DNA from 2 places in the Kocuria sediminis genome. Region 2 is predicted to be linked to the other one. Evidence: riboswitches for the same ligand, from Rfam matches in the RefSeq annotation. Region 2 holds a riboswitch; the other holds the start of a gene.
The links. Region 2 has a riboswitch for glycine ahead of gcvP (aminomethyl-transferring glycine dehydrogenase). Riboswitches for the same ligand answer to the same signal wherever they lie in the genome.
Positions count from the first base shown of each region.

Region 1: another riboswitch for glycine. It lies ahead of gcvP (aminomethyl-transferring glycine dehydrogenase); the one in region 2 lies ahead of gcvP (aminomethyl-transferring glycine dehydrogenase).

Region 1 covers NZ_WOGU01000012.1:62,608-76,773, forward strand. The annotation lists gene GMA12_RS14110 (LacI family DNA-binding transcriptional regulator) at 149-1,165, shown strand; gene GMA12_RS14115 (MFS transporter) at 1,170-2,399, opposite strand; gene GMA12_RS14120 (hypothetical protein) at 2,607-2,939, opposite strand; gene GMA12_RS14125 (L-serine ammonia-lyase) at 3,109-4,539, opposite strand; gene glyA (serine hydroxymethyltransferase) at 4,645-5,970, opposite strand; gene gcvH (glycine cleavage system protein GcvH) at 5,967-6,347, opposite strand; gene gcvT (glycine cleavage system aminomethyltransferase GcvT) at 6,379-7,500, opposite strand; gene gcvP (aminomethyl-transferring glycine dehydrogenase) at 7,531-10,428, opposite strand; glycine riboswitch at 10,583-10,683, opposite strand; gene GMA12_RS14150 (methylenetetrahydrofolate reductase) at 10,866-11,741, shown strand; gene purU (formyltetrahydrofolate deformylase) at 11,738-12,613, shown strand; gene GMA12_RS14160 (bifunctional anthranilate synthase component I family protein/class IV aminotransferase) at 12,698-14,166, opposite strand, start outside.
Region 2 covers NZ_WOGU01000002.1:376,111-390,276, reverse strand. The annotation lists gene GMA12_RS04010 (DNA-directed RNA polymerase subunit beta') at 1-2,300, opposite strand, end outside; gene rpoB (DNA-directed RNA polymerase subunit beta) at 2,363-5,872, opposite strand; gene gcvT (glycine cleavage system aminomethyltransferase GcvT) at 6,118-7,227, opposite strand; gene gcvP (aminomethyl-transferring glycine dehydrogenase) at 7,224-10,076, opposite strand; glycine riboswitch at 10,242-10,349, opposite strand; gene rplL (50S ribosomal protein L7/L12) at 10,470-10,853, opposite strand; gene rplJ (50S ribosomal protein L10) at 10,950-11,474, opposite strand; gene GMA12_RS03980 (GNAT family N-acetyltransferase) at 11,800-12,948, opposite strand; gene rplA (50S ribosomal protein L1) at 13,067-13,771, opposite strand; gene rplK (50S ribosomal protein L11) at 13,860-14,166, opposite strand, start outside.

The DNA.
Region 1 (14,166 bases), on a different contig from region 2:
TTCGTATAGCGTTTCGTTGCGAGAAGGGTAAGTGGCGGATTTCACAGCCGTCAAGCCCTTGGTGTGAGCGAGACCACTACATGCGGCGTAACGAAACGTTTCGCCGCACACCGGCAGGATGCCCGACGTCCGAGGAGACCGTCCCGACATGAAGAGAACGACGCTGAGCGAGGTGGCGGCGCAGGCCGGGGTGTCCAAGGGCACCGTCTCGAAGGTGCTCAACGGGCGTCCCGACGTGGGGGAGGACACCCGGGAGAGGGTCCGGGCCGCGGCCGCGGCGCTGGGCTACACGGGCTCCGCCGCGCGGCGCCCCCGCCCGGCGATCGTGCTGGTGTTCGACACCCTGGAGAGCAACTACTCGCTGCAGGTCATGGCCGGTGCCGTGGACGCCTGCGGCCGCGCCGACGCCGACCTGCTGCTGAACACCCTGCCCGCCCTGGAGCAGGGCGACCTCCCGCCCTTCTCCGACGACTGGTTCGCGGTCTGCGGCCGGAAGGGGGAGACGGCGGTCGTGGCCGTGACCACGCCGCTGACCGCGGAGCAGGTGGCGGCGGCGGCCCACGCGCAGGTCCCGCTGGTGGCCATCGACCCCGTCAACAGCCTGCCCTCCACGGTGCCGAGCATCGGCTCCACGAACTGGGCCGGCGGCTACGCGGCCACCACCCACCTGGCCGAGCTCGGGCACCGCCGGATCGGCCACCTCGCCGGCGCGGGCGGATCGGTCCCGGCGCGCGAGCGCCTGGCCGGGTACCGCAGCGCCCTCGAGAGCGCAGAGCTCCCGCGCGAACCCCTGCTCGTGGCCGGGGACGGCTTCAGCTACGAGGCCGGCTTCGCCGCCGCCCAGCAGCTGCTCGAGCTCGAGGACCCGCCCACCGCGCTGTTCGCGGCCTCCGACGAGGCCGCGCTGGGCGCGTTCGAGGCCGCGCGGCAGGTGTCCCTGCGGGTGCCCGAGGACCTGAGCGTCGTGGGCTTCGACGACACGCTGATCGCCCGCTGGGCCTCGCCGAAGCTGACCACGGTGCGCCAGCCCCTGCACGCCATGGGGGAGATGGCAGTGGAGCAGGCGCTCGCCCTGCTGGCCGGCGCGTCCCGCCGCACCCACCCGCTGCAGCTGCAGACCTCGCTGGTCGAGCGCTCCTCGACCGCGCCGCCCCGCCCGGCCTGAGCGCTCAGCGCTCCTGCACCGCGCGGTCCCGCCCGGCCTGCCAGCCGAAGACCGCGGCGAGGGCGCCGACCACGGCGAACATGACGCCGGCGGCGGCGAAGCCGCCGGTGGCGTGCAGCAGCTGCCCGACCAGGAACGTGCCCGAGGAGCCCAGGCCGTAGCCGACGCCCTGCATCATCCCGGACAGCCGCACGGCCATGGCGGCGCTGCGGGTGCGCAGGGCGATCATGGTCAGGGCCACGGCGGTGAGGGCGCCCTGGCCCAGCCCCAGCAGCCCGGTCCAGACCCAGATCAGCTGGAGGGGGCCGAAGATCGAGAGCACGAACCCGCCGCCGGCCATCAGCGCCACCACGGCGTTGAGGACCCGCTGGTCGGCCAGGCGCACCGCCAGGGCCGGGGCGAACAGGGAGCCGGTCATCTGCAGCAGGATGGACACCGCCACGATCACCCCCGCGGTGGCCCCGTCGACCCCCCGGTCGCGCAGGATGGGGGCGAGCCAGGCGAAGACGCTGAAGGACATCATCGCCTGGAAGACCATGAACCCGGTGATCTGCCAGGCCACTGGCGACCGCCAGGGGCTGTCCCCGGCGGCGCCCGCGGCCGGGGCCGGGGACACGGGGCTGCGGTGGCGGGCCGCCACCGGGAGCAGGAGCAGGACCACCAGCGCGGCCGGCGCCGCCCACCCGGCCAGGCCGGCCCGCCAGGACCCCGTGGCCTGGAACAGCGGGTAGGTCAGCCCCGCCCCGAGCGCGGCGGAGGCGGCGATGGCGGTGGTGTAGAGCCCGCTCATCAGCCCGAGGCGGTGGGTGAAGTCCCGCTTCACGATCGAGGGCAGCAGCACGTTGCCCACCGCGATCGCCGCCCCGCACGCGAGGGTCCCGGCCAGCAGCAGCGGCACGGTGGCGCCCGCGGGCAGCGGCAGCCCACGGGCGGCCAGCCCGGCGGCGAGCAGCACCATGGCCCCCAGCAGCACGGCCTCCGCCCCGTACCGGCGGGCCAGCCGCGGGGCGAACGGGGCGAAGACCCCCAGCAGCGTCACCGGGGCCGTGGTCAGCACGGTCACCGCCCAGGAGGGCAGTCCGGCCGCCGCGGTGATCTCCGGCAGGATCGCCGAGAAGCTGGAGAAGACGGTGCGCAGGTTCAGCCCCACCAGCACCACGCAGACCCCCAGATAGACCAGGGCCCGGCGCGACGTCGGGGCGGGGGCCTGCTGCACGGCGGGCGGGGTGGGCACGGGGCGGTCTCCTCGGGCGTCAGGGGCTGGTCCCGGCGCCACGAGGCCCGGGCCGGGTCCCAGGGTACGACGAAAGTGGTCTGACCTCTTGTGCGTCCCGTCATCCGGTCCGTCGCCGTGGCCTGCCGCAGGCGCTGGGCGGCTGCGCTCCGGGCCGGTCCCGAGGGGGGTGGTGCGGCGCCGACCGCGATCCGCGGCGGAGGGTGCTCAGCAGGAGCCGGCGGCGGGCGGGGCCGACCGGGCGCGCGGCAGGTCGCCCGCTGAGCCGGTCGGCCCGGGAGCGCCGGGGGCGACGGCGGTGCGCCGGGCCTGCTGCCGGGCCCGCAGTAGCGCGTCCGTCTGGCTCGCCCAGCCGAGCCGGTGCTGCTCGAAGCGGGGCACCAGGCCGGCGATCGTGAGCACGACGCCGAGCACCACCGTGCCGACGAGCAGGTCGTACGAGGCCCGGCCCCCGAGCAGCGTGAGCCCCATGCCGGCCATCGCAGGGGCCGTCACCAGCACGCCGAGAGCGGCCACCACATCCGTCAAGGTCGTTCTCATATGCAAACCTCCTCTGCACGAGGCTAGACCTTTGTCCAGTCCGCGGCACAGTGTTCCCCTGCATGACGTGTCGGCCGCGGAGACGACCCCGGTCGGGCGGTTCCCGGCGGCCGCAGCGGCGAGGACGCCGGTCGAGCGGTCCCTCCGTCGCGGGACGAGGCGCCGCCGGTCAGCACTCCACGACGTTGACGGCGAGCCCGCCCAGGGCGGTCTCCTTGTACTTGTGGCTCATGTCCTTGCCGGTCTCCCGCATGGTCACGATGACCTCGTCGAGGCTCACCCGGTGCGTGCCGTCGCCCCACATGGCCATCTTGGCGGCGTTGATCGCCTTGGCCGCGGCGATCGCGTTGCGCTCGATGCACGGGATCTGCACCAGGCCGCCGATCGGGTCGCAGGTCAGCCCGAGGTTGTGCTCCATGGCGATCTCGGCGGCGTTCTCCACCTGGGCGGGCGTGCCGCCGAGGACCTCCGCCAGCCCGGCGGCGGCCATCGAGGAGGCGGACCCCACCTCGCCCTGGCAGCCGACCTCGGCCCCGGAGATCGAGGCCTGCTCCTTGTAGAGCACCCCGACCGCCCCGGCCGTGAGCAGGAACCGGACCACGATGTCCTGCCGTGCGGCCTCGAGCGCCTCCGGGCCCTCGGCGGCGGCGGCGCGGGCCGCGGGGGAGTAGTGGGTGGCGTAGAAGAGCACCGCCGGGATGATCCCGGCCGCCCCGTTGGTGGGGGCGGTGACCACTCGCCCCCCGGAGGCGTTCTCCTCGTTGACCGCCAGGGCCACCAGGTTCACCCACTCCGGCCAGAAGCCCGGGTCCCGGTCCGGGTCCTCGGTGCGCAGCCGCCGGTGCCACTCCGGGGCGCGCCGGGCGACGTTCAGCCCGCCCGGCAGCGGGCCGGTGCGCCGGAGGCTGGAGTCCTTGCACTCCTCCATCACGGCCCAGATGTGCAGCAGCCGTTCCCGGACCTCGTCCTCGCCGCGCCACGTCCGCTCGTTGGCCAGCATCACCTCGCTGATCGGCCGGCCGGTGCTCGCGCAGTGGCCCAGCAGCTCCCGGGCGGTCCGGAACGGGAGGGGCACCTGGGCGCTGGCGGCCTCCAGCTCGGCCGCGGCGGTGTCCTCCTCGCCCTCCTGGACGATGAACCCGCCGCCCACGGAGAACCAGGTCTGCTCGGCCAGCACGCCCCCGGCGCCGTCCAGCGCCTGGAAGCGCATGCCGTTGGTGTGCCGTTCCAGCACGGTCAGCGGGTGCTGCACCATGTCCTCCACGCCGTAGCGGACGTCCTTGCGGTGCCCGAGGGCGGCGCCCAGCCGCAGCGTTCCCGTGCCGGCGATGTCGGCCAGCCGCTCCTCCACCTCGTCGGGGCGGACCTGTTCCGGGTCGTAGCCCTCCAGGCCCAGCAGGATCGCGGTGAACGTGCCGTGGCCGCGGCCGGTGGCGGACAGCGACCCGTAGACGTCCACGCGCAGGTCGGCAGTGCGCTCCAGGAGGTCCTGGGCGAGCAGGGTGCCGGCGAAGCGCCGGGCGGCGCGCATGGGGCCGACGGTGTGGGAGCTCGAGGGACCGATGCCCACGGAGAAGAGGTCGAAGACGCTGATGGCCATGATGTGCTCCAGACGAGAAAGAGATCCGTGGCGGCGCCGGGCGCGCGGACGGGGTGTCCCGCCGCGCACCCGCCGCCGCCCGATGGGGAACCGGTGCTCCGGTCCTCAGCGGCCCGCGGTCAAGGGGGCCAGGCCGGGGTAGAGCGGGTGCGCCGAGGCCAGTGCCCGGACGCGGGCCCGGAGGGCGGCCAGCACCTCCGGGTCCCCGCCCTCGGCGCCGGCCACGAGGGCCTCGGCGATGATGTCGGCGACCTCGGTGAAGGCCTCCGTTCCGAAGCCGCGGGTGGCCAGCGCGGGGGTGCCGATGCGCAGCCCGGAGGTGACCATCGGCGGGCGCGGGTCGAAGGGCACGGCGTTGCGGTTGACCGTGATGTCGACCCGGGCGAGGAGGTCCTCGGCTCGCCTGCCGTCCAGCTCCGAGCTGCGCAGGTCCACGAGCACCAGGTGCACGTCGGTGCCGCCGCTGACCACGGAGATCCCGGCCTCGGCGACGTCCGGGGCGAGCAGCCGCTCGGCGAGCAGGCGGGCGCCCTCGAGGGTGCGCCGCTGGCGCTCGCGGAACTCCTCCCCGGCGGCGATGCCGAAGGCGACCGCCTTGCCCGCGATCACGTGCTCCAGGGGACCGCCCTGCTGGCCCGGGAAGACCGCCGAGTTGATCTTCTTGGCGATCTCGGCCTCGTTGGACAGGATGATCCCGCCCCGGGGGCCGGCCAGGGTCTTGTGCGTGGTGGAGGTGACCACGTGGGCGTGCGGCACGGGGCTGGGGTGCAGCCCCGCCGCGACCAGCCCGGCGAAGTGGGCCATGTCCACCATCAGGTAGGCGCCCACCTCGTCGGCGATGCGGCGGAACTCGGCGAAGTCCAGCTGACGCGGGTACGCCGACCAGCCGGCGACGATGAGCTGGGGGCGGTGCTCCCGGGCCAGGCGGGCGACCTCGTCCATGTCCACCGTGCAGGTGGCCTCGTCCACGCCGTAGGGCACGACCTGGTAGAGCCTGCCGGAGAAGTTCAGCTTCATCCCGTGGGTCAGGTGCCCGCCGTGGGCGAGGTCCAGGCCCAGGATCGTGTCCCCGGGAGTGAGCAGGGCGTGCATCACCGCGGCGTTGGCCTGGGCCCCGGAGTGGGGCTGGACGTTGGCGAAGGCCGCGCCGAAGAGGTCCTTGACCCGGTCGATCGCCAGCTGCTCGATCACGTCGACGTGCTCGCAGCCGCCGTAGTAGCGCCGGCCCGGGTAGCCCTCGGCGTACTTGTTGGTCAGCACGGAGCCCTGCGCCTGCATCACGGCGACGGCGGTGTGGTTCTCGGAGGCGATCATCTCCAGCCCGTCCTGCTGGCGGCGCAGCTCGGCGTCGATGCGCTCGGCGACCTCGGGGTCGAGCAGGGCGAGGTCCTGGTCGAGGGCGGAGGTCAGGGCGCCGGCGTCCGCGCTCATGCGAGCTCACCCCCGTTGGCGTCGGCGTACTCCTGCGCGGAGAGCAGCGGGCCCTCCTCGGAGACCTCCACCGCGAACAGCCAGCCGGCGCCGTAGGGGTCCTCGTTGAGGACGGCGGGATTGTCCACGGCCTCGGCGTTGACCTCGACCACGGTGCCGGTCACGGGGGAGAACAGCTCGGAGACGGACTTGGTCGACTCGACCTCGCCGCAGACCTCGCCGGCGGTGACGGTGGAGCCGGCCTCGGGCAGGTCGAGGTAGACGACGTCGCCCAGGGCGTCCACGGCGACCTGGCTGATGCCGATCCGGGCGGGGGAGGCGGAGTCGATCCACTCGTGCTCCGCGGAGTAGCGGAGGTCGGGCAGGACGGTGCTCATGGTGGGGTCCTTTCGGTGCAGGGTGAAGGGTCTACTGCTGGCGCCGGTAGAAGGGCAGGGGGACGACGTCGAAGGCCTCGGGCTTGCCCCGCAGGTCCACCTCGAGGACGGTGCCCGGCTCGGCGAACGCGGTCTCCACGTAGGCGAGGGCCACGGGGTGGCCGAGGGTGGGGCTCGGCGCCCCGGAGGTGACCTCCCCGACGGGTCGGCCCCCGGCCAGGACCGGGTAGTGGCTGCGGGCGGAGCGCCGTCCCCGGCCGCGCAGGCCGACGAGGGTGCGGGCGACGCCCTCGGCCCGGCGGGCCTCGAGAGCGGCGCGGCCGACGAAGTCCTCCGTCTTCTTGAAGGACACGACGGGGCCCAGCCCTGCCTCGAACGGCGTGACGTCGCGGGTGAGCTCCTGGCCGTACAGGGGCATGCCGGCCTCCAGGCGCAGGGAGTCGCGGCTGGCCAGCCCGCAGGGGACCAGCCCGTGCTCCCGGCCGGCCGCCAGCAGGGCGTCCCACAGGGCGCCGGCCTGCGCGTCCGGGACGTAGAGCTCGAAGCCGTCCTCGCCGGTGTAGCCGGTGCGGGCCAGCAGCACGGGGGTCCCGGCGACCGTGACGGTTCCGGCGGCGTAGTACTTCAGTTCCGTGACGGCTCCGTGCTCGGCGGCGGGGACCAGGCCGAGCAGGATCGCCTCGGCGGCCGGTCCCTGCACCGCGACCAGGGAGGTCTCGGCGGACTCGTCGGCGACGACGACGTCGAAGCCCGCCGCCCGCTCCCGGAGGGCGGCGACGACGGTGGCCGCGTTGCCGGCGTTGGGCACGACCAGGAACTCGTCCTCGGCGAGCCGGTAGGTGATCAGGTCGTCGACGATCCCGCCCTCGGGGGTGCAGAGCAGCGAGTACTTGGCCCGGCCCACGGCGACCCCGGCGAGGTTGCCGACCAGCGCGGTGTTCAGGAACGTGCCGGCGTCGGGGCCGGAAACCCGGACCTCGCCCATGTGGGAGAGGTCGAAGAGCCCGGCCGCGGAGCGCACCGCGCGGTGCTCGGTGAGCTCGGAGCCGTACTTCAGGGGCATGTCCCAGCCGCCGAAGTCGGTGAAGGACGCGCCGAGGGCGGCGTGCCGGTCGTGCAGGGCGGTGTGCCGGGAGGTGGTGCTGACAGTCATGGTCTCGGTGCCTTTCGTGGCCGCGCCGGGTCAGTTCTCGAAGGCCTCGGGGGCCGGGCAGGAGCAGATCAGGGTCCGGTCCCCGGCCGCGCCGTCGATGCGGCCCACGGGCGGGAAGTACTTGTCCTGCCGCAGGGAGGGGACGGGGAAGGCCGCCTGCTCGCGGGAGTAGGGACGGTCCCAGTCCGTGGCGGCGACGGCGACGGCGGTGTGCGGGGCCCGCCGCAGCGGCGAGTCCTCCACCGGGCAGTCCCCGGCCAGGACCTGGTCGATCTCGCCCTTGATGGAGATCATCGCCTCGACGAAGCGATCCAGCTCGGCCAGGTCCTCGGACTCGGTCGGCTCGACCATCAGGGTCCCCGCCACCGGGAAGGACAGGGTGGGGGCGTGGAAGCCGTAGTCGATCAGGCGCTTGGCCACGTCCTCGGCGGTGACCCCGCTGCGGGCGGTCAGCTCGCGCAGGTCGAGGATGCACTCGTGGGCCACGAGGCCGCGGTTGCCGGTGTAGAGCACCGGGAAGTGCTCGCCCAGGCGCGCCGCCACGTAGTTGGCGGTCAGCAGGGCGTGCTTCGTGGCCTCGGTGAGGCCCTCCCCGCCCATCATCGCGATGTAGGCCCATGAGATGGGCAGCACCCCGGCCGAGCCGTAGGGGGCCGCCGTCACCGGCGTGCCCGTGCGGCCGTTGGACTCCCCGGCCGCGACGCCGGGCAGGAATGGCACCAGGTGCTCGGCCACGGCCACCGGTCCGACGCCGGGCCCGCCGCCGCCGTGGGGGATGCAGAAGGTCTTGTGCAGGTTCAGGTGGGAGACGTCCCCGCCGAAGCGGCCCGGCTGGGCCAGGCCGACCAGGGCGTTGAGGTTCGCCCCGTCGATGTAGACCTGCCCGCCGGCGGCGTGGACCTTGTCGCAGACCTCGCGCACGTCGGCGTCGTAGACCCCGTGCGTGGAGGGGTAGGTGATCATGATGGCCGCCAGCCGGTCCCGGTGGGCCTCGAGCTTCGCGTCGAGGTCGGCGGCGTCGATGGTGCCGTCGCCGGCCGTCCTCACCACCACGACCTTCAACCCGGCCAGCACGGCGGAGGCGGCGTTGGTGCCGTGCGCCGAGGCCGGGATCAGGCAGACGGTCCGGTCGGTGTCGCCGTTGGCCAGGTGGTACTGGCGAATGGCCAGCAGTCCGGCGTACTCGCCCTGCGAGCCGGCGTTCGGGGCGATGGACACCCCGGCGTAGCCGGTGATCGCGCACAGGCGGGCCTCGAGGTCGGCGATGAGTTCACGCCACCCGGCGGTCTGGTGGTCCGGGGCGAACGGGTGGATCCCGGCGAACTCGGGCCAGGAGATGGACTCCATCTCGGCGGTGGCGTTGAGCTTCATGGTGCACGAGCCCAGCGGGATCATGGTGCGGTCCAGGGCCAGGTCGCGGTCGGAGAGCCGGCGCAGGTAGCGCAGCATCTGGGTCTCGGAGCGGATGGTGTTGAACACCGGGTGCGTCAGGTACTCCGAGGTGCGCACGAGGGTCTGCGGCAAGGCCAGGTCCTCGCCCCGGAGCCGGTCCTGCGCGGCGGCCACCGCGCCCTCGGCGCGGGCGACGCCGAAGGCCTCGGCCACCGCGACCAGGTGCTCCACCGTCGTGGCTTCGTCGGCGGAGACCGAGACGGTGTCCGCGTCGACCAGGCGCAGGTTCACGCCCAGGGCCTCGGCGGCCTCGACGACGGCCTTGGCGCGGCCGGGGACCCGGGCGGCGACGGTGTCGAAGAAGGTGTCCGCGACCAGCTCGATGCCGGCCTCGGTCAGGACGGCGGCCAGGGTGCGGGCGTGGCGGTGCACGCGCTGGGCGATCGCCTTGAGCCCGGCGGGGCCGTGGTGGACGGCGTACATGGAGGCCACCACCGCGAGCAGCGCCTGGGCGGTGCAGATGTTGGAGGTCGCCTTCTCCCTGCGGATGTGCTGCTCGCGCGTCTGCAGCGCGAGCCGGTAGGCCTGGGCCCCGGCGTCGTCGGTGGAGACCCCCACGAGACGGCCGGGCAGGGAGCGCTCCAGGCCCTTGCGCACGGCCATGTAGGCGGCGTGCGGGCCGCCGAAGAACAGGGGGACGCCGAAGCGCTGGGTGCTGCCGACGGCGATGTCCGCGCCCTGCTCGCCCGGGGGGACGATGAGGGTCAGGGACAGGATGTCGGCGGCCACGGTCACCATGGCCCCGCGCTCCTTGGCCGCGGCGACGACCGCGGCGTGGTCGACCACGGCGCCGTCGTCGCCCGGCTGCTGGAGCACGATCCCGGAGATCTCGCCCTCGGGGAGCCCCGCCGAGAGGTCCGCGACCTCCACCTCGAAGCCGAGGGCGCGGGCGCGGCCCTGCACCACGGCGAGGGTCTGCGGGAAGAGGTTGGCGTCGAGGACGGTGCGGGCCTCGGCGCGGGCCTTGTTGGTCCGGCGCATCAGCAGCACCGCCTCGGCCACGGCGGAGGCCTCGTCGAGCAGGGAGGCGTTGGCCACGGGCAGCCCGGTCAGGTCCGCGACCATCGTCTGGTAGTTCAGCAGCGCCTCCAGCCGGCCCTGGGAGATCTCGGGCTGGTAGGGGGTGTAGGCGGTGTACCAGGCGGGGCTCTCCAGCACGTTGCGCAGGATCACCGGCGGGGTGAGGGTGTCGGAGAAGCCCTGGCCGATCATCTGGGTCCTGAGGACGTTCTTCGCGGCCATCCGCCGCAGCTCCGTGAGGGCCTCGGCCTCGGAGCGCGCGGCGGGCAGGTCCAGGGGCGCGTCCTGGCGGATGTCGGCGGGCACGGCCGTGTCGACCAGGTCCTGGACGCTGGCGTAGCCGAGCGCGTCCAGCATCGTGGCGGCGTCGTCGGGGCCCGTGCCGATGTGGCGGTCGGCGAAGACGTGCTCGCCGGTCTCAGCGGTCGTGGTGGGAGGTGCGGAGATGATCGTCATCGAGGAACTCCAGGATTCTGCGCGGTCGGCCCGCGCGGTCTGTGGGTTCCTCCCCGATCTGTTGCACAGCCTGAGAGTTTCCGCCGCACCCGGACGGGGTGGGGCTTGCTCCTTCGGCGAGCGCGGAGCACTCCGCGCTACTTTCCAGATGTGCCTCGGTGCGACGGTACGTGGGCCTGAGAGTTTCCCGGGGAGGAAATTGCTCCTACGGCGCCCGATCGGTGTGGCAGAGCGGGACTCTCCCGCCGCACGTCGATGGCTGCAGCTCTGTGACTACGACCACAACCGTAGAGGAGATGTCCGCGGAAAGCAACGGGGTCCCCATGACACCGACGTGCCACGGGCCCGGGGGCTGCTGTGCATACTGGTGGCACCTGCCGTGCGCGGGCGCCCGTGCGCGGCGCCCGCCGGTCCGGCGCCGTGGAGAGGACGGGACCATGCCGATCAGCACGCCCACCGGGAGCCCGGCCGCCGTGGAGATGCTCACGGACTTCTCGCTGGAGATGACGGGCCGGGACGTGCCCGCCCTGCACGAGGCGGCCCCGATGATCCCCCCGGGCACCCGGGTCAACGTCACCTTCCTGGGGCACGAGGACCCGGCGCTGCGCGTGGCCGCCGCCCGGGCCGTGCGCGAGCACGGGTTCGTGCCGGTCCCCCACGTCTCGGCCCGGCGGCTGCGCTCCCCGGGCGAGCTCGACGCCTTCCTCGCGCACCTCGCGGAGGCCGGCGCCGCCGAGGAGGTGCTCGTGGTGGGCGGTGACCCGGCAACCCCGCAGGGACCCTACGAGGACGCCCTCGCGGTCATCCGCAGCGGGGTGCTCCAGCGCCACGGCGTGCGGGGCGTGGGCATCGGCGGCTATCCGGAGGGCCACCCCGCCGTCGACGACGACGTCCTGTGGTCGGCGCTGGCGGCCAAGACGGCCGCCCTGCGCGAGCAGGGCCTCGAAGCCACGGTGATCACCCAGTTCGGCTTCGACACCGCGCCGGTGCTGTCGTGGCTGGCCGAGGCCCGCCGCCGCGGGATCGACGCCCCGGTGCGGATCGGCGTGCCGGGCCCGGCGGGGGTCCGCCGGCTGCTCGGCCACGCCCGCCGCTTCGGCGTGGCCACCTCGGCGGGGATCGCGCAGAAGTACGGCTTCTCCCTCACGCACCTGCTGGGCACCGCGGGCCCCGACCGTTTCCTGCACGACCTCGCCGCGGGCTGCGACGCCGGGGTCCACGGGCCGGTGCGGCTGCACTTCTACACCTTCGGCGGGCTGGGGGCCACGGCCGGCTGGGTCCGGCAGTTCGGCGGGGAGCGGGTGGCGTCATGAGGCCCCCGCAGCAGTCCGCGCTCCGCCCCGACCACGCCAGCCTCGTGGTGCACGGCCGGGACCAGCCGGGCATCGTCGCCGTCGTGACCTCCGTGCTGGCCCGGCACGGGGCGAACATCGTGGCGCTCGACCAGCACTCCGACGACCCCGAGGGCGGGGCGTTCTTCCAGCGCACGGTCTTCCACCTGCCCGACTACACGGCGCTGCGGCCCGCGCTCGAGCAGGACCTCGCCGCGGCCCTCACGGGCGGCTTCAACCTGCAGTGGCGGTTCACGGACCTCTCGGTGCCGCGGCGGGTGGCGATCTTCGCCTCACGGGCCGACCACTGCCTGCTGGACCTCATCTGGCGCCAGCGTCGCGGCCAGCTGCCGGCGACGATCTCGATGGTCGTCTCCAACCATCCGGACCTGGCGCAGGACGTGCGGGGCTTCGGCATCCCCTTCTTCCACGTGCCCACCGAGGACAAGGCCGCCGCCGAGGCGGAGCACCTGCGGCTGCTGGACGGCAACGTCGACCTCGTGGTGCTGGCCCGCTACATGCAGATCCTCTCCTCACCGTTCCTCGAGGCCGTGGGCGTGCCGGTGATCAACATCCACCACTCGTTCCTGCCCGCCTTCGTGGGCGCCGAGCCCTACCGCAAGGCCAAGGAGCGCGGCGTGAAGATCATCGGCGCCACGGCGCACTACGTCACCGAGAACCTCGACGAGGGCCCGATCATCGAGCAGGACGTGGTGCGGGTCTCCCACCGGGACACCGCCCAGGACCTCGCCCGGCGCGGCGCCGACGTGGAACGGCAGGTGCTCGCCCGCGCGGTGCTGTGGCACTGCCAGGACCGGGTCGTCCGCCACGACCGCCAGACCATCGTCTTCTGACCCCTCCTTCCGCTCCCCGCACCTCCCCGCCGAGGTTGCGGGTGACAGTGACCGAGCACGGGTGGGCCGCCGTCAGCCGCGACCTCAGCGGGCGGTGAGGGAGCCCAGGGAGTGCACGACCGGGCCCGGCTGCCAGCGGGCCAGGCCGTCCACGGAGCCGACGGGGTGGGCGCCGGCCACCGAGTTGGTCACGAACACCTCCGTGGCCGCGGCGAGCTCCTCGAGCCGCAGCGGCCGCTCGTCGACCGGGCGCCCCGATCGGCGCAGCGCCTCCAGGGCGCGGGCCCGCACCACCCCGGGCAGGATGCGGCCGTCCGCGGGCGGGGTGACCACGGTGTCGTCCAGCACTGCGAAAAGGTTGGCGCGACCGGTCTCCAGGACCGTGCCGTCGGTGTCCACGAGCAGCGGGTCGCAGCTGCGCGACCACAGCCCGGGCTCGGGCTCGTGGGCGAGCGCCCGCCGGTCCGCCCACTTGTGCCCGCCCAGGCCGCCGGGCAGCCGCACGGGGACCAGCCGCCACGGGGGCACCGGTCCCGGCGGCAGCGCCGTGGCGGTCACCCGCACGTCCAGGGCACCCTCCGGGGTGGGCGCCGCCGTGATCCGCAGCCGGTGGGGGCCGGGCAGCGCGGCGGCGTGCTCCAGCACCTCCTCGCGCACGCCCCGTGGCAGCGCCGTCCCGCAGCAGGCGAGGCAGCTGGCGCCGAGGCGGCGCAGGTGGGCGTCGAGCTGGGCGGGCTCGCCCTCCTCCACGAGGAGAGTGGTGAACACGCCCTCGGCGCGCAGCGGGACCCGGGCCGGCAGCTCGAACAGCGGGCCCGGCAGCACGGGCAGCGCGGTGGAGGTCGGGACTGCGGAGGTCGAGACCGGGGAGGGGACGTCCGGGGCGGGCGGCGCGGCCGGGGCCGGCCCGTCGTGGGAGTCCCAGTCCTGCCGCAGAGGGGTGTCCAGCTCCGCCTCGACGGCGTCGAGCAGGGGCACCGCCTTGACGAGGGTCTCGTGGGCCTCGTCGGCCGGGTCCGAGTCGGCCACGATCCCGCCGCCCACGCCGAGCCGGACCCGGTTCCCGGTGAACTCGAACGTGCGGATCGCCACGTTGAGCACCAGGCCGCCCGGACCGGCGCAGCCGACCGCGCCCGTGTAGACCTCGCGGCCGGCCGGCTCGAGCGCGTTGATGATCTCCATGGCCCGGATCTTGGGGGCGCCCGTGCAGGAGCCGGGCGGGAACGTTGCCCGCAGCAGGTCGCCGTCGCCGAGGCCCGGACGCAGCAGGCCCCGCACGTCCGCCACGAGATGGTGCACCCCGGTGTGCGGCTCCACCCGGGGCGCGGCCGGGGCCCGCACGGACCCGGGCACGCACGCCCGGGAGAGGTCGTTGCGCATCAGGTCCACGATCATGACGTTCTCGGCGCGGTTCTTGGCCGAGGCGTGCAGCTCCGCCGGGTCGGTGACGGCCGGCGCGGTGCCCTTGATGGGGGAGCTCAGCACGGCACGCCCGGTGCGGCGCAGGAACAGTTCCGGCGACAGGCTGGCCACGGCGCCGCCGGGCAGCCGCA
Region 2 (14,166 bases):
GCCTTGGTCCAGATGTCGATGAGCTCCGAGCGGCGCTCGTCGTCGTCGATCAGACCACGGTCGTACTGGCCCTGGATCTTCGCGGCCTGCGCCTCGTAGCCCTCCATGATGGCGGGCTTCTCCGGCGGGGTCGCGATGTCGGAGATCGCCACGGTCACGCCCGAGCGGGCCGCCCAGTGGAACCCGGCGTCCTTGAGCTCGTCCAGCGTGTGCGCCACCGTCACCATCGGGTAGCGCTCCGCGAGGTCGTTGACCAGCGCGGACAGGTGCTTCTTGTCCGCGACGGCCTCGTCCCAGGGGTAGTCCTCCGGCAGCGTGTCGTTGAACAGCACGCGGCCCAGGGTGGTCTCCACCAGGACCGGCCGGCCCGGCTCCCAGCCCTCGGGGGCGGTCCAGCCCTCGAACGGCACGAAGTCGTCCAGCTCGATCCGGCACAGGGCGTTCAGGTGCAGCTTGCCCGCGTCGTGGGCCATGATCGCCTCGGCCACGGACGAGAACGACCGGCCCTCCCCCACCTCGCCCTCGCGGACGGTGGTGAGGTGGTACAGGCCGATGATCATGTCCTGCGAGGGCAGGGCGATCGGCTTGCCGTCCGAGGGCTTCAGGATGTTGTTCGAGGACAGCATCAGGATGCGGGCCTCGGCCTGGGCCTCCGGGGACAGGGGCAGGTGCACGGCCATCTGGTCGCCGTCGAAGTCGGCGTTGAACGCGCCGCACACGAGCGGGTGGAGCTGGATGGCCTTGCCCTCGACGAGCTGCGGCTCGAACGCCTGGATGCCCAGACGGTGCAGGGTGGGGGCACGGTTGAGCAGCACGGGGTGCTCGGTGATGACCTCCTCCAGCACGTCCCACACCTGGGGGCGGTAGCGCTCGACCATCCGCTTGGCCGACTTGATGTTCTGCGCGTGGTTGAGGTCCACGAGCCGCTTCATCACGAACGGCTTGAACAGCTCGAGCGCCATCTGCTTGGGCAGGCCGCACTGGTGCAGCTTCAGCTGCGGGCCGACCACGATGACCGAGCGGCCCGAGTAGTCGACGCGCTTGCCGAGCAGGTTCTGGCGGAACCGGCCCTGCTTGCCCTTGAGCATGTCGGACAGCGACTTCAGCGCACGGTTGCCCGGCCCGGTGACCGGGCGGCCGCGGCGGCCGTTGTCGAACAGCGAGTCCACGGCCTCCTGGAGCATCCGCTTCTCGTTGTTGACGATGATCTCCGGGGCGCCGAGGTCCAGCAGCCGCTTGAGGCGGTTGTTGCGGTTGATCACGCGCCGGTAGAGGTCGTTGAGGTCCGAGGTGGCGAAGCGGCCGCCGTCGAGCTGGACCATGGGGCGCAGTTCCGGCGGGATCACCGGGACGGCGTCCAGGACCATGCCCAGCGGGGAGTTGTCCGTGGTCAGGAACGCGTTGACGACCTTCAGCCGCTTCAGGGCGCGGGTCTTGCGCTGGCCCTTGCCGGTGGCGATGGTCTCGCGCAGGGACTCGGCCTCCGCCTCGAGGTCGAAGGTCTCCAGGCGCTTCTTGATCGCCTCGGCGCCCATCGAGCCCTCGAAGTACATGCCGTAGCGGTCCACCATGACGCGGTAGAGCGCCTCGTCGCCCTCGAGGTCGTTGACCTTGAGGTTCTTGAAGCGGTCCCAGACCTGCTCGAGGCGGTCGATCTCCAGGTTGGCGCGCTTGCGCACGTTGGCCATCTGGCGGTCGGCGGAGTCGCGGAGCTTGCGCTTCTCCGCGGCCTTGCCGCCCTCCTCCTCGACGCGGCCGAGCTCGGTCTCGAGGTCACGGGCGATCGCGGCGATGTCGGCGTCGCGGGTGGCCTCCATCTGGGCCTTCTCCCGGTCCACGGCGGCCTGCAGGTTGGGCAGGTCGTCGTGGCGGGCGTCCTCGTCCACCGAGGTGATCATGTACGCCGCGAAGTAGATGACCTTCTCGAGGTCCTTCGGGGCCAGGTCCAGCAGGTAGCCCAGCCGCGAGGGCACGCCCTTGAAGTACCAGATGTGGGTCACGGGAGCGGCGAGCTCGATGTGGCCCATGCGCTCACGGCGCACCTTGGCGCGGGTGACCTCCACGCCGCAGCGCTCGCAGATGATGCCCTTGTAGCGCACCCGCTTGTACTTGCCGCAGTAGCACTCCCAGTCCCGGGTGGGGCCGAAGATCTTCTCGCAGAACAGGCCGTCCTTCTCCGGCTTGAGCGTGCGGTAGTTGATGGTCTCCGGCTTCTTGACCTCGCCGTACGACCAGGTCCGGATGTCCTCCGCGGTCGCAAGACCGATCCGCATGAGGCCAAGTGAAGATTCGTTGGACATGAGGGTCCTTTATCTCTTTCTCTGGAAAGTGTGACGTCTCGTCGGGGGTGGAACGGAGGGTCTCAGACCTCTTCGACCGAGCTGGGCTCGGAGTGCGAGAGATCGATGCCCAGTTCCTCGGCCGCCCGGAAGACCTCGTCATCCGAATCACGCATCTCGATGGTGTTGCCGTCGGCCGAGAGCACCTCGACGTTCAGGCACAGCGACTGCATCTCCTTGATGAGCACCTTGAAGGACTCGGGAACACCCGGCTCGGGGATGTTCTCGCCCTTGACGATGGCCTCGTAGACCTTCACGCGCCCGTGCACGTCGTCGGACTTGACCGTCAGCAGCTCCTGCAGCGTGTAGGCGGCGCCGTACGCCTCGAGCGCCCAGACCTCCATCTCGCCGAAGCGCTGGCCGCCGAACTGCGCCTTGCCGCCCAGCGGCTGCTGGGTGATCATCGAGTACGGGCCGGTCGAGCGCGCGTGGATCTTGTCGTCGACCAGGTGGTGCAGCTTCAGGATGTACTGGTAGCCCACCGACACCGGGTCCGGGAACGGCTCGCCGGAGCGGCCGTCGAACAGCCGGGCCTTGCCGGACCGGTCGATCAGGCGCACGCCGTCGCGGGTCGGGTTGGTGTGGTCGAGGAGGTCGAAGATCTCCTCCTCGCGCGCGCCGTCGAACACCGGGGTCGCCACGTTCGTGGGGCCCGACTGCTTCGGGAAGTTCGGCAGCCGGTCCAGCCACTCGGGGTCGCCCTCGATGTTCCAGCCCTGCTTGGCCAGCCAGCCGGTGTGCACCTCGAGGACCTGCCCCAGGTTCATGCGGCCGGGCACGCCCAGCGGGTTGAGGATGATGTCCACCGGGGTGCCGTCCTCCAGGAACGGCATGTCCTCCAGCGGCAGGATCTTCGAGATGACGCCCTTGTTGCCGTGCCGGCCGGCGAGCTTGTCGCCGTCGGTGATCTTGCGCTTCTGCGCCACGTACACCCGGACCACCTGGTTGACGCCCGCGGGCAGGTCGTCGTCCTCGTCGTCGCGGTCGAAGACGCGCACGCCGATGACGGTGCCGGACTCGCCGTGGGGCACCTTCAGGGACGTGTCGCGCACCTCGCGGGACTTCTCGCCGAAGATCGCCCGCAGCAGCCGCTCCTCCGGGGTGAGCTCGGTCTCGCCCTTGGGCGTGACCTTGCCGACCAGGATGTCCCCGGCCTGCACCTCGGCGCCGATGTGGATGATGCCGCGCTCGTCGAGGGCGGACAGCACCTCCTCGGACACGTTCGGGATGTCCCGGGTGATCTCCTCGGCGCCCAGCTTGGTGTCGCGGGCGTCGATCTCGTGCTCCTCGATGTGGATCGAAGTGAGCACGTCCTCGGAGACCATCCGCTGGGAGAGGATGATCGCGTCCTCGTAGTTGAGGCCCTCCCAGGACATGTAGGCCACCAGCAGGTTCTTGCCCAGGGCCAGCTCGCCCTGGTCCGTGGAGGGGCCGTCGGCGATGACCGAGCGCTCCTCGACGCGCTCGCCCTCGGAGACGATCACGCGCTGGTTGTAGGTGTTGCCCGGGTTGGAGCGCGTGAACTTGTTGATCGGGTAGACGGTGGTCGTCCCGTCGTCGTTGAGCACGCGCACGAGGTTCGCGGAGACCTCCTCGACCACGCCGGCCTTGCGGGCCAGCACCGAGTCGCCGGCGTCCAGGGCCGCGTAGCGCTCCATGCCGGTGCCCACGAGCGGGGCCTCGGACTCGAGCAGCGGCACGGCCTGGCGCTGCATGTTGGCGCCCATGAGCGCACGGTTGGCGTCGTCGTGCTCGAGGTACGGGATGAGCGCGGTCGCCACGGACACCATCTGCCGCGGGGACACGTCCATGAACTGCACGGCGGTCGGGTCGACCAGCACGGCCTCGCCCGAGCCGTCGGCGGCGCGCGCGAGCACGGCGTCCTCGGCGAACCGGTTGTCGGCGGACAGCGGGGCGTTGGCCTGCGCGATCGTGACGCCGCGCTCGTCGTCGGCGGTGAGGTACTCGACGTCGTCGGTCACCACGCCGTCCACGACCTTGCGGTACGGGGTCTCGATGAAGCCGAACGGGTTGATCCGCCCGTAGGTCGCCAGCGAGCCGATGAGGCCGATGTTGGAGCCCTCAGGGGTCTCGATCGGGCACATGCGGCCGTAGTGCGACGGGTGGACGTCACGGACCTCCATGCCGGCGCGGTCGCGGGAGAGACCGCCGGGGCCCAGCGCGGACAGGCGCCGCTTGTGCGTCAGCCCGGCCAGCGGGTTGTTCTGGTCCATGAACTGCGACAGCTGCGAGGTGCCGAAGAACTCCTTGATCGCCGCCACGACGGGACGGATGTTGATCAGGGTCTGCGGGGTGATCGCCTCGACGTCCTGGGTGGTCATGCGCTCGCGCACGACCCGCTCCATGCGGGAGAGCCCGGTGCGGATCTGGTTCTCGATCAGCTCGCCGACCGCGCGGATGCGGCGGTTGCCGAAGTGGTCGATGTCGTCGACGTCCACGACGATCTCCCGGGCCTCGCCGTTGCGCACGCCCTTCATGGTGCCGCCGCCGGCGTGCAGGGTCACGAGGTAGCGGATCATCGCGACGATGTCGTCGACCGAGAGCACCGAGGCGTCCTCGTCCTCGAACGCCTTGTCCAGGCCCAGCTTGCGGTTGATCTTGTAGCGACCCACCTTGGCCAGGTCGTAGCGCTTGGAGTTGAAGTACATGTTGTCCAGCAGCGCCTGCGCGGCGTCGACCGTGGGCGGCTCCCCCGGGCGCAGCTTGCGGTAGATGTCCAGCAGCGCGTCCTCGCGCGAGTCGACGGTGTCCTTCTCGAGGGTGGCGCGGATCGAGTCGAACTCCCCGAACTCCTCGAGGATGCGGGACTCGCTCCAGCCCAGGGCCTTGAGCAGCACGGTCACGGACTGCTTGCGCTTGCGGTCCAGGCGCACGCCCACCTGGTCGCGCTTGTCGATCTCCAGCTCGAACCAGGCCCCGCGGGAGGGGATGATCTTCGCGGAGTAGATGTCCTTGTCCGAGGTGCGGTCCTGGCCGCGCTCGAAGTAGGCGCCCGGGGAGCGGACGAGCTGGGACACGACGACACGCTCGGTGCCGTTGATGACGAACGTGCCCTTCTCGGTCATCAGCGGGAAGTCGCCCATGAACACGGTCTGCTGCTTGATCTCGCCCGTGTTGTTGTTCATGAACTCGGCCTTGACGTACAGGGGCGCCGAGTACGTGGCGTCCCGGTCCTTGCACTCGTCCATGGTGTACTTGGGCTCGTAGAACTCCGGCTCCGAGAAGGACAGGGACATGGTGCCCTGGAAGTCCTCGATCGGGGAGATCTCCTCGAAGATGTCGGAGAGCCCGGAGGTGCGGGCGATGCCCTGCTCACCGTTCTCGACGGCCTGCTGGACGCGGGCCTGCCAGCGCTCGTTGCCGACGAGACGGTCGAAGCTGTCCGTCTGGAGGGCCAGCAGGTTCGGCACGTCCAGCGGCTCGTGGATCTTGGCGAAGGAGATGCGGCGCGGGAGGTTCCCGTCGGCCGGTCGGTTAGCGGTTACGTTCGAATCGGTGCTCGAGGCGACCAAGATGGATTCCTTCCACAGACCTGCAGTTGAATCGCGCAGTTCCCGAGATCGGGGATACGGGTGCGCGAGGGCCAGCGCGCTGAGCCGCTGGTTCGCGCCCCGGGGGTGCCCACCGCTATATGAAGGCACGCAGAATGAGGGACAACGCAAATAAACAGCATAGGCCGGAGTCGGCGGTCTGTCCACCCGGCCGGTGGACGCAGGCGCCCACCGGCCGTAGGATGAGGAATTTCGTGCCGTGCGTCTCAGCCGCGGCGGTAGAAGGGCAGCTCGACGACCTCCACGGGGGCGCGGCGGCCCCGCACGTCGGCCTCGAGCGCGACCCCGGCCTCCAGCGCCGCCGGCCGCACGAGGGCCATGGCCACCGGGTGGCCGAGGGTCGGTGACGGGACGCCGCTGGTGACCTCGCCGACCGTCTCCTCCCCCGCGAGCACCGTGTGGCCGGCGCGGACCGGACGGCGGGTGAGCCCCCGCAGCCCCACCAGCACCCGGCCCGGGGGCACGGCCGCCTGCGCCTCGAGCGCGGCCCGCCCCACGAAGTCGCCCTTGCCGCGCAGCGCCGCCTCCACGAGCCGGCCCAGCCCGGCCTCGAACGGCGTGATCGACGGGCCGAGCTCGTGGCCGTACAGCGGCATCCCCGCCTCGAGGCGCAGCGAGTCCCGGGCGGCGAGCCCGGCGGGCACGACCCCGCGGCTCTCCCCCGCCGCGAGCAGCGCGTCCCACACGGTGCGCGCGTGCTCGGGGGCCACGTAGAGCTCGAAGCCGTCCTCGCCCGTGTACCCGGTGCGGGCCACGAGCGCGGGCACCCCGGCGACCTCGGTGGGCGTGCAGGCGTAGTACCGGAGCCCCCGCACGGCGTCCGGGTCGGCGCAGCCGGCGGCGAGCAGCGTGTCCTGGGCCGCGGGGCCCTGGACGGCCACCAGGGCGGTGGACTCCGTGCGGTCCTCGACCGTGACGTCGTGGCCGTCCGCGCGCTCGCGCAGCGCCCGCAGCACGGTCGCCGTGTTGGCCGCGTTGGGCACCACCAGGAAGCGGTCCTCGGCCAGGCGGTAGGTGATGAGGTCGTCGAGGACCCGGCCGGCCTCGTCGACGAGGAGCGAGTACTTCGCCCGGCCGGGGGCCAGGGCGCTCATCCGGGAGACGACCGCCGCGTCCAGGAACGCGGCCGCGTGCGGGCCCTCCACGGCGATCTCGCCCATGTGGGACAGGTCGAAGACCCCGGCGGCCCGGCGCACCGCGTGGTGCTCGGCGACGTCGTTGCCGTACTTGAGGGGCATCTGCCAGCCGCCGAAGTCGGTGCTCACGGCGCCGGCCTCCCGGTGGGCGTCCTCCAGCGGCGTGGTGCGGGGGCTCATCGGGCGGCCTCCGCCGGCGCGGCCGAGGCGAAGGCCTCGATCGGCGGGCAGCTGCAGACCAGGTTGCGGTCCCCGGCGGCGTTCTCCACCCGGCCCACGGGCACCCAGTACTTGGCCAGCCGCAGCTCGGGCAGCGGGTAGGCGGCCTGGGAGCGCGGGTAGGCGCGCTCCCAGGAGTCGGCCGTGAGCACCTCCGCGGTGTGCGGGGCGTGGCGGAGCACGGAGTCCTCGAGCGACACCTCGCCGTCGGCCACGGCCTGCATCTCGGCGTGGATGGAGCGCATCGCGGCCACGAAGCGGTCCAGCTCGGCGAGGTTCTCGGACTCGGTGGGCTCGACCATGAGGGTGCCGGCCACGGGGAACGCGAGCGTGGGGGCGTGGAAGCCGTAGTCGACCAGCCGCTTGCACACGTCCTCGGCGGTGACCCCGGAGGCCTTGGTGAGGGGGCGCAGGTCCAGGATGCACTCGTGGGCGACGAGTCCGCCGGGGCCGGTGTACAGCGTCGGGAAGACGTCCGCGAGCCGGGCGGAGACGTAGTTGGCGCTGAGGATCGCGGTGCGCGAGGACGCGGTGAGTCCCTCGGCGCCGGCCATGGCGATGTACATCCACGAGATCGGCAGCACCCCGGCGGAGCCGTAGCGGGCCTGGGAGACGGGGAAGGTCTCCGCGCCCGCGCCCGCCTCCGCGGCGGCGGGGTCCTCGGGCAGGAACGGCACCAGGTGCTCGGCGACCGCCACCGGACCCACCCCGGGCCCGCCGCCGCCGTGCGGGATGCAGAAGGTCTTGTGCAGGTTCAGGTGGGAGACGTCCCCGCCGAAGCGGCCGGGACGGGCCAGGCCCATGAGGGCGTTGAGGTTGGCGCCGTCCACGTAGACCTGCCCGCCGGCGTCGTGCACGGCCGCGCACACGGCGGTGACCTGCTCCTCGAACACCCCGTGCGTGGAGGGGTAGGTGATCATGATCCCCGCGAGCTCGTCCCCCACCGCCGCGATCTTCGCGGCGAGGTCGTCCAGGTCCACGGAGCCGTCCTCGGCGGTGGCCACGACCACGACCTTCAGGTCGGCGAGCACCGCGGACGCGGCGTTGGTGCCGTGGGCGGAGGACGGGATGAGGATGGTGGTGCGCCGGTCGTCCCCGCGGGAGAGGTGGTAGCGGCGGATCGCCAGCAGGCCGGCGAGCTCCCCCTGCGACCCGGCGTTGGGCTGGACGGACACGGCGGCGTAGCCGGTGATCTCCGCGAGCCAGGACTCCAGCTGGGCGATGAGCTCCCGGTAGCCGGCGGTCTGCTCCTCGGGGGCCAGCGGGTGGATCGAGGCGAACTCGGGCCAGCTGATGGGCTCCATCTCCGCGGCCGCGTTGAGCTTCATGGTGCAGGAGCCCAGCGGGATCATGGTCCGGTCCAGGGCCAGGTCCTTGTCCGCGAGGGAGCGCAGCCAGCGCATCATCGCGGTCTCGGAGCGGTGCAGGGTGAACACCGGGTGGGCGAGGTAGGAGTCGGTGCGCAGCAGCGCGTCCGGCAGGTCCCAGCCGGCGGTCCCGTCCTCGGGGGCGCGCGCCCCGAAGGCGGCGAGCACCGCGTCCACGTCGCGCTCGTCGTGGGGCTCCCCCACCGAGACGGACACGTGGTCGGCGTCGGCCCGGCGGACGTTGATGCCGCGCTCGGCGGCGGCGGCGGCGACCGCGTCGGCGCGGCCGGGCACCTCGGCCAGGACGGTGTCGAAGAACGTGTCGTGCACCACCGGCACCCCGGCGGCGGTGAGCCCCGCGGCCAGCCGCGCGGCGAGCCGGTGCACGCGCTCGGCGATGGCGCGCAGCCCGTCCGCGCCGTGGTAGGCGGCGTAGGCGCCGGCGACGATGGCCAGCAGCGCCTGGGCCGTGCAGATGTTGGAGGTGGCCTTCTCGCGGCGGATGTGCTGCTCGCGGGTCTGCAGCGCCAGGCGGTAGGCCGGCCGGCCGGAGGAGTCCACCGAGACGCCCACCAGGCGGCCGGGCAGATTGCGCTCCAGGCCCTTGCGGCAGGCCATGAACGCGGCGTGGGGCCCGCCGAAGAACAGGGGCACCCCGAAGCGCTGGGCGGAGCCGACGGCGATGTCCGCGCCCTGCTCCCCCGGGGAGCGCAGGAGGGTGAGGGCGAGCAGGTCGGTGGCGACGGCCACGAGCGCGCCCTGCGCATGGGCCTGCTCCGTGCGTTCCGCCAGGTCGGCGACGTCCCCGTCGACGCCGACCTGGGTCAGGACGACGCCGAAGAACTCGCCCTCGGGCAGGCCCTCGGCGAGGTCGGCGACGACGAGGTCGATGCCCACGGCCCGGCAGCGGCCGCGCAGCACGGCGAGGGTCTGCGGCAGGGTGCGGGAGTCGACGGCGACGCGCCGGCTGCCGGACCTGCGGTTGGCGCGGCGCATCATGAGCACGGCCTCGGCCACGGCGGTGGCCTCGTCGAGCAGGGAGGCGTTGGCCAGGTCGAGGCCGGTGAGGTCCATGACGGCGTTCTGGAAGGTCAGCAGGGCCTCGAGCCGGCCCTGGGAGATCTCCGGCTGGTACGGCGTGTAGGAGGTGTACCAGGCGGGGTTCTCGAGGATGTTGCGGCGCAGGGCGGGCGGAGTGACGGTGTCGGCGTAGCCCTGCCCGATCATCTGCGTCATCACCCGGTTCTTCGCCGCGATCCGGCGCAGGGCGGTGAGGGCCTCGTGCTCGGACATGGGCTCCGGCAGCCGCAGGGGCTCGTCGGTGGTGATGCCCCGGGGGACCGCGCGGGCGACGAGCTCGTCGAGGTCGGCCGCTCCGACGGTCTCGAGCATGATCCCGGTCTCGGCGGCGTCCGGTCCGAGGTGGCGTGGAAGGAAGGACAAGGTCAGCTCCTCGTGGTTCGAGGCCCGGTGGGGCCCGTCCGGCCCTCCCCGCTCTGTTCGCTGACCTGAGAGTTTTCACCGGCCCCGGACGGGGGCCGGCCTGCACCGTCGGTGGCCGTCCGCCCGGGCCGGTTGCCGTGGGCGGGTGGACCTCTTCAGAGTGGCCTGCTCGCAGCGGTACGGGTGCCTGAGAGATTCCCGGGGAGGATTTGCTCCTTCGGCGCCGCCGGCCGTCCGGATGCGGACGGCGGCGGACTCTCCCGCTGCGGGTGGGCGGCCGATGTGGTTGTGCCTCCAGTGTCCCACACCCTGCCGGGCACGGCGCGAGGCCCCGGACGCCGAGCGTCCGGGGCCTCGCGGGATCGGTCGCGCCGCGGCGCGTCCGAGAGGGGACTACTTGAGGGTGACGGTGGCGCCGGCGCCCTCGAGGGCCTCCTTGGCCTTGTCCGCGGCCTCCTTGTTGGCGCCCTCGAGGACGGCCTTGGGGGCCGAGTCCACGAGGTCCTTGGCCTCCTTGAGGCCGAGGGAGGTCAGCGCGCGGACCTCCTTGATGACCTGGATCTTCTTGTCGCCGGCGGCCTCGAGCACGACGTCGAACTCGGTCTGCTCCTCGGCCTCCTCGGCGGCGGCGGCCGGAGCGGCGGCACCGGCGACGGCCACGGGGGCGGCGGCGGTGACGTCGAAGGTCTCCTCGAAGGCCTTGACGAACTCGGAGAGCTCGATGAGGGAGAGCTCCTTGAACGCGTCGATCAGTTCAGCGGTGGTGAGCTTGGCCATGGTGTGGCTCCTTTTCGATGGTGTGCCCCGGCCGGGTTCGTCGGCGCGGGACGGTCTGGTTCCGTGGTGAGAATGTGCCTCGCGGCGGGGTGCTGGTCAGGCGCCCTGCTCCTCGACCTTGGCGCGCAGCGCCTCGGCCGTACGGACGGTCTTGGACAGCGGGGCCTGGAACAGCGCCGCGGCCTGGGACAGGGACGCCTTGGCGGCACCGGCCACCTTGGCCAGCAGCACCTCGCGGGACTCGAGGTCCGCGAGCTGCTTGATCTCCGCCTCGCTGAGGGCCTTGCCCTCGAGGTAACCGCCCTTGACGACGAGCTGCGGGTTCGCCTTGGCGAAGTCACGCAGGCTCTTGGCGGCCTCGACGGGGTCCCCCGAGATGAAGGCGATCGCGCTCGGGCCGGCGAGCTGGCCGTCGAACGCGTCGATGCCCATCTCCTTGGCCGCGATCGCGGTCAGCGTGTTCTTCACCACGGCGTATTCGGCGTTCTCACCGAGCGAGCGGCGCAGCTCCTTGAGCTGGGCCACGGTGAGGCCGCGGTACTCAGTCAGGACAGCGGCGTCCGAGTTGGAGAACAGTTCCTTCAACTCGGCGACCGCGGCTGCCTTTTCCGGGTTCGCCATGGTACTCCTTCCGGTCTTCGATGCCGGGCGCTGCCGGAAGGGTCCGGGCACAGAAAAAGCCCCGCGCAGATGCCCGGGGCTCGACGGCCCGCCCCTGGTCCGGGGCGTGCTCGCTGTGCTGGTTCACCTGCGCTGGCCGTTCCTGGCGGAACTCTTACGGCTGCTCCCCGTGGCGCACGCTCCTGAACGGGGCGCACGAGGCAGGGGAGAACACGACCGGCGGTCTTTGGTACGACCCACCCTACCCGAGGGTCCCGCACCCGCCAAATCGGCGCCGCCCCGCAGACGGGCGCGGCCCCGGGGACCGGCCCCGCTCCCGGGCCGGTCAGGCCGCCGGGAACTCGCGGGACCACACGCCGCTGCGCCCGGCGACCCGGAAGCCGAGGCGGCTGTTGACCCGGCTCATCCGGTCGTCGCCGCTGTGGGACCACGAGTACACGGTGCGCACGGCCGGGGCCAGCCGTTCGAGCTGCTGCAGGTTCGCCAGCTTGAGGCGGGTGGCGAGCCAGCGGCGGCGGTGCTCGCGCAGCACCACGGTCTCGTCCTGCATCCCGATCACCGGGTCCTCCCCCGCCAGGACGATCTCGGTCATCCCGACGAGGTGGCCGGTGGTCCCGTGCTCGGCGACGGCCACCAGGGACACGTTGCCGGCCTCGGCGCGCAGCTGCTCGGTGCGGCGCACCCGCTCGGCGTCCCAGGGCTCCGGGTCGGCCGCCACCGGCGCCAGGAAGGAGTCGGCGGCCATGCGCGAGTGCAGGGCCGCGAGCTCGTCGAGCCGCTCCTCGGGAGCGGGCCCGGCCCACACGTGGATGCGGTACGCCTCCGGCGCCGGGGAGGCTGCGACCTCCCGCAGCAGGGCCTGCACGCGGGCCGGCGGCAGGGGGACCTCCAGGACGCCGAAGTCGCTGACCGACTCCAGCCGGTACCCGGCGTGGAGGGCGAAGCGGGTCTGCCGGTTGGAGACGGGCAGGCGGCCGGAGCCGTCCGCGGCGTCGACCCACTCGACCATGCCCGGGGTGATCACGGGGAAGACCCCGGTCACGCTGCCGTCGCCCTGGATCTCCTCCGGGCCGGGGTGCTCGGTCTGGATCCGCAGGTGCCGGCGGGACTCGCCCACCGCGAGCTGCTCGGCGGCGCTGAGCAGCTCGCTGCCCGTGCCCTGCGAGGTGACCTCGGGGTCCACGTCCACGGTGATGTGCGCGGTCCCGGTGGAGGCCACCAGCGGCAGGCGCACCTCGGCCCGGCCCGCGAGCCGGTCCCCCGCCCAGGCCAGCAGCACCACGACCCGTTCGAAGGGGTCCAGCAGGTCGCGGTAGAGCTCTTGCGCGTCGCCGGTGAGGTCCGAGATGCCCCAGACGTGCTGACGGGACCGGCGCACGAGACCGGCGACCCGGCCCAGCAGCTCCTGGGCGGCGGCGTCGAAGTCGTCGGGGATGCGCATCTGCTCGATCCGCACTGGGGGGTGCTCGATCACGGGGACTCCCTTCCGGAGGGCGGCGGTGCCCCCGGGCTCGCGTGGGTGGAACGACAGGGGGGCCCGGCCGCAGCGGCCGGGCCCCCCGTGCGGGCCCGTCGGGGCCCGGTGTCCGGCGTCAGGCGCCGACGACGACCTCGGTGGCGTTCGGGTCGACCGGGATGCCCGGGCCGAACGTGGTCGAGACGGTCGCCTTGGTGATGTAGCGGCCCTTCGAGGCGGAGGGCTTCAGGCGCAGGATCTCCTCGAGCGCGGCGCCGTAGTTCTCTGCCAGCTTCTCGACCTCGAAGGAGGTCTTGCCCACGATGAAGTGCAGGTTCGAGTGCTTGTCGACGCGGAAGTCGATCTTGCCGCCCTTGATGTCGTTGACGGCCTTGGTCACGTCCATGGTGACGGTGCCCGTCTTCGGGTTCGGCATGAGGTTGCGCGGGCCGAGCACCTTGCCCAGGCGCCCCACCTTGCCCATCATGTCCGGGGTCGCCACGGCGGCGTCGAAGTCGGTCCAGCCGCCCTGGATGCGGGCGATCAGGTCGTCGGAGCCCACGTGGTCGGCGCCGGCCTCCTCCGCGGCGGCGGCCTTGTCGCCGGTCGCGAAGACGACGACGCGGGCGGTCTTGCCGGTGCCGTTGGGCAGGTTCACCGTGCCGCGGACCATCTGGTCCGCCTTGCGGGGGTCCACGCCGAGACGGAGGACGACCTCCACGGTGGAGTCGGTCTTGGCGGTGTCGATCTCCTTGGCCAGGGCCACGGCCTCGGCCGGGCTGTAGAGGCCCTCGCCGATCCGGGCCGCTGCCGCCTGGTATGCCTTGCTGCGCTTTGCCATCTGCTTCTTCTCCTTGTGCAGTTGTGGTCTGCGGACCGCGCTCGGCCCTGCCACGTCAATAACGGTGGGTGGTGTCAGCCGAGGCTGATCACTCGACCTCGATGCCCATCGAGCGGGCGGTGCCGGCGATGATCTTCGCCGCGGCGTCGATGTCGTTGGCGTTGAGGTCTTCCTTCTTGGTCTCGGCGATCTCCCGGACCTGGTCCATGGTGAGCTTGCCGACCTTCTGGGTGTGCGGGACGCCGGAGCCCTTGGCGACGCCGGCGGCCTTCTTGATCAGCTGCGCGGCGGGCGGGGTCTTCGTGACGAACGTGAACGAGCGGTCCTCGTACACCGTGATCTCCACGGGGACGATGTTGCCGCGCTGGGACTCCGTGGCCGCGTTGTAGGCCTTG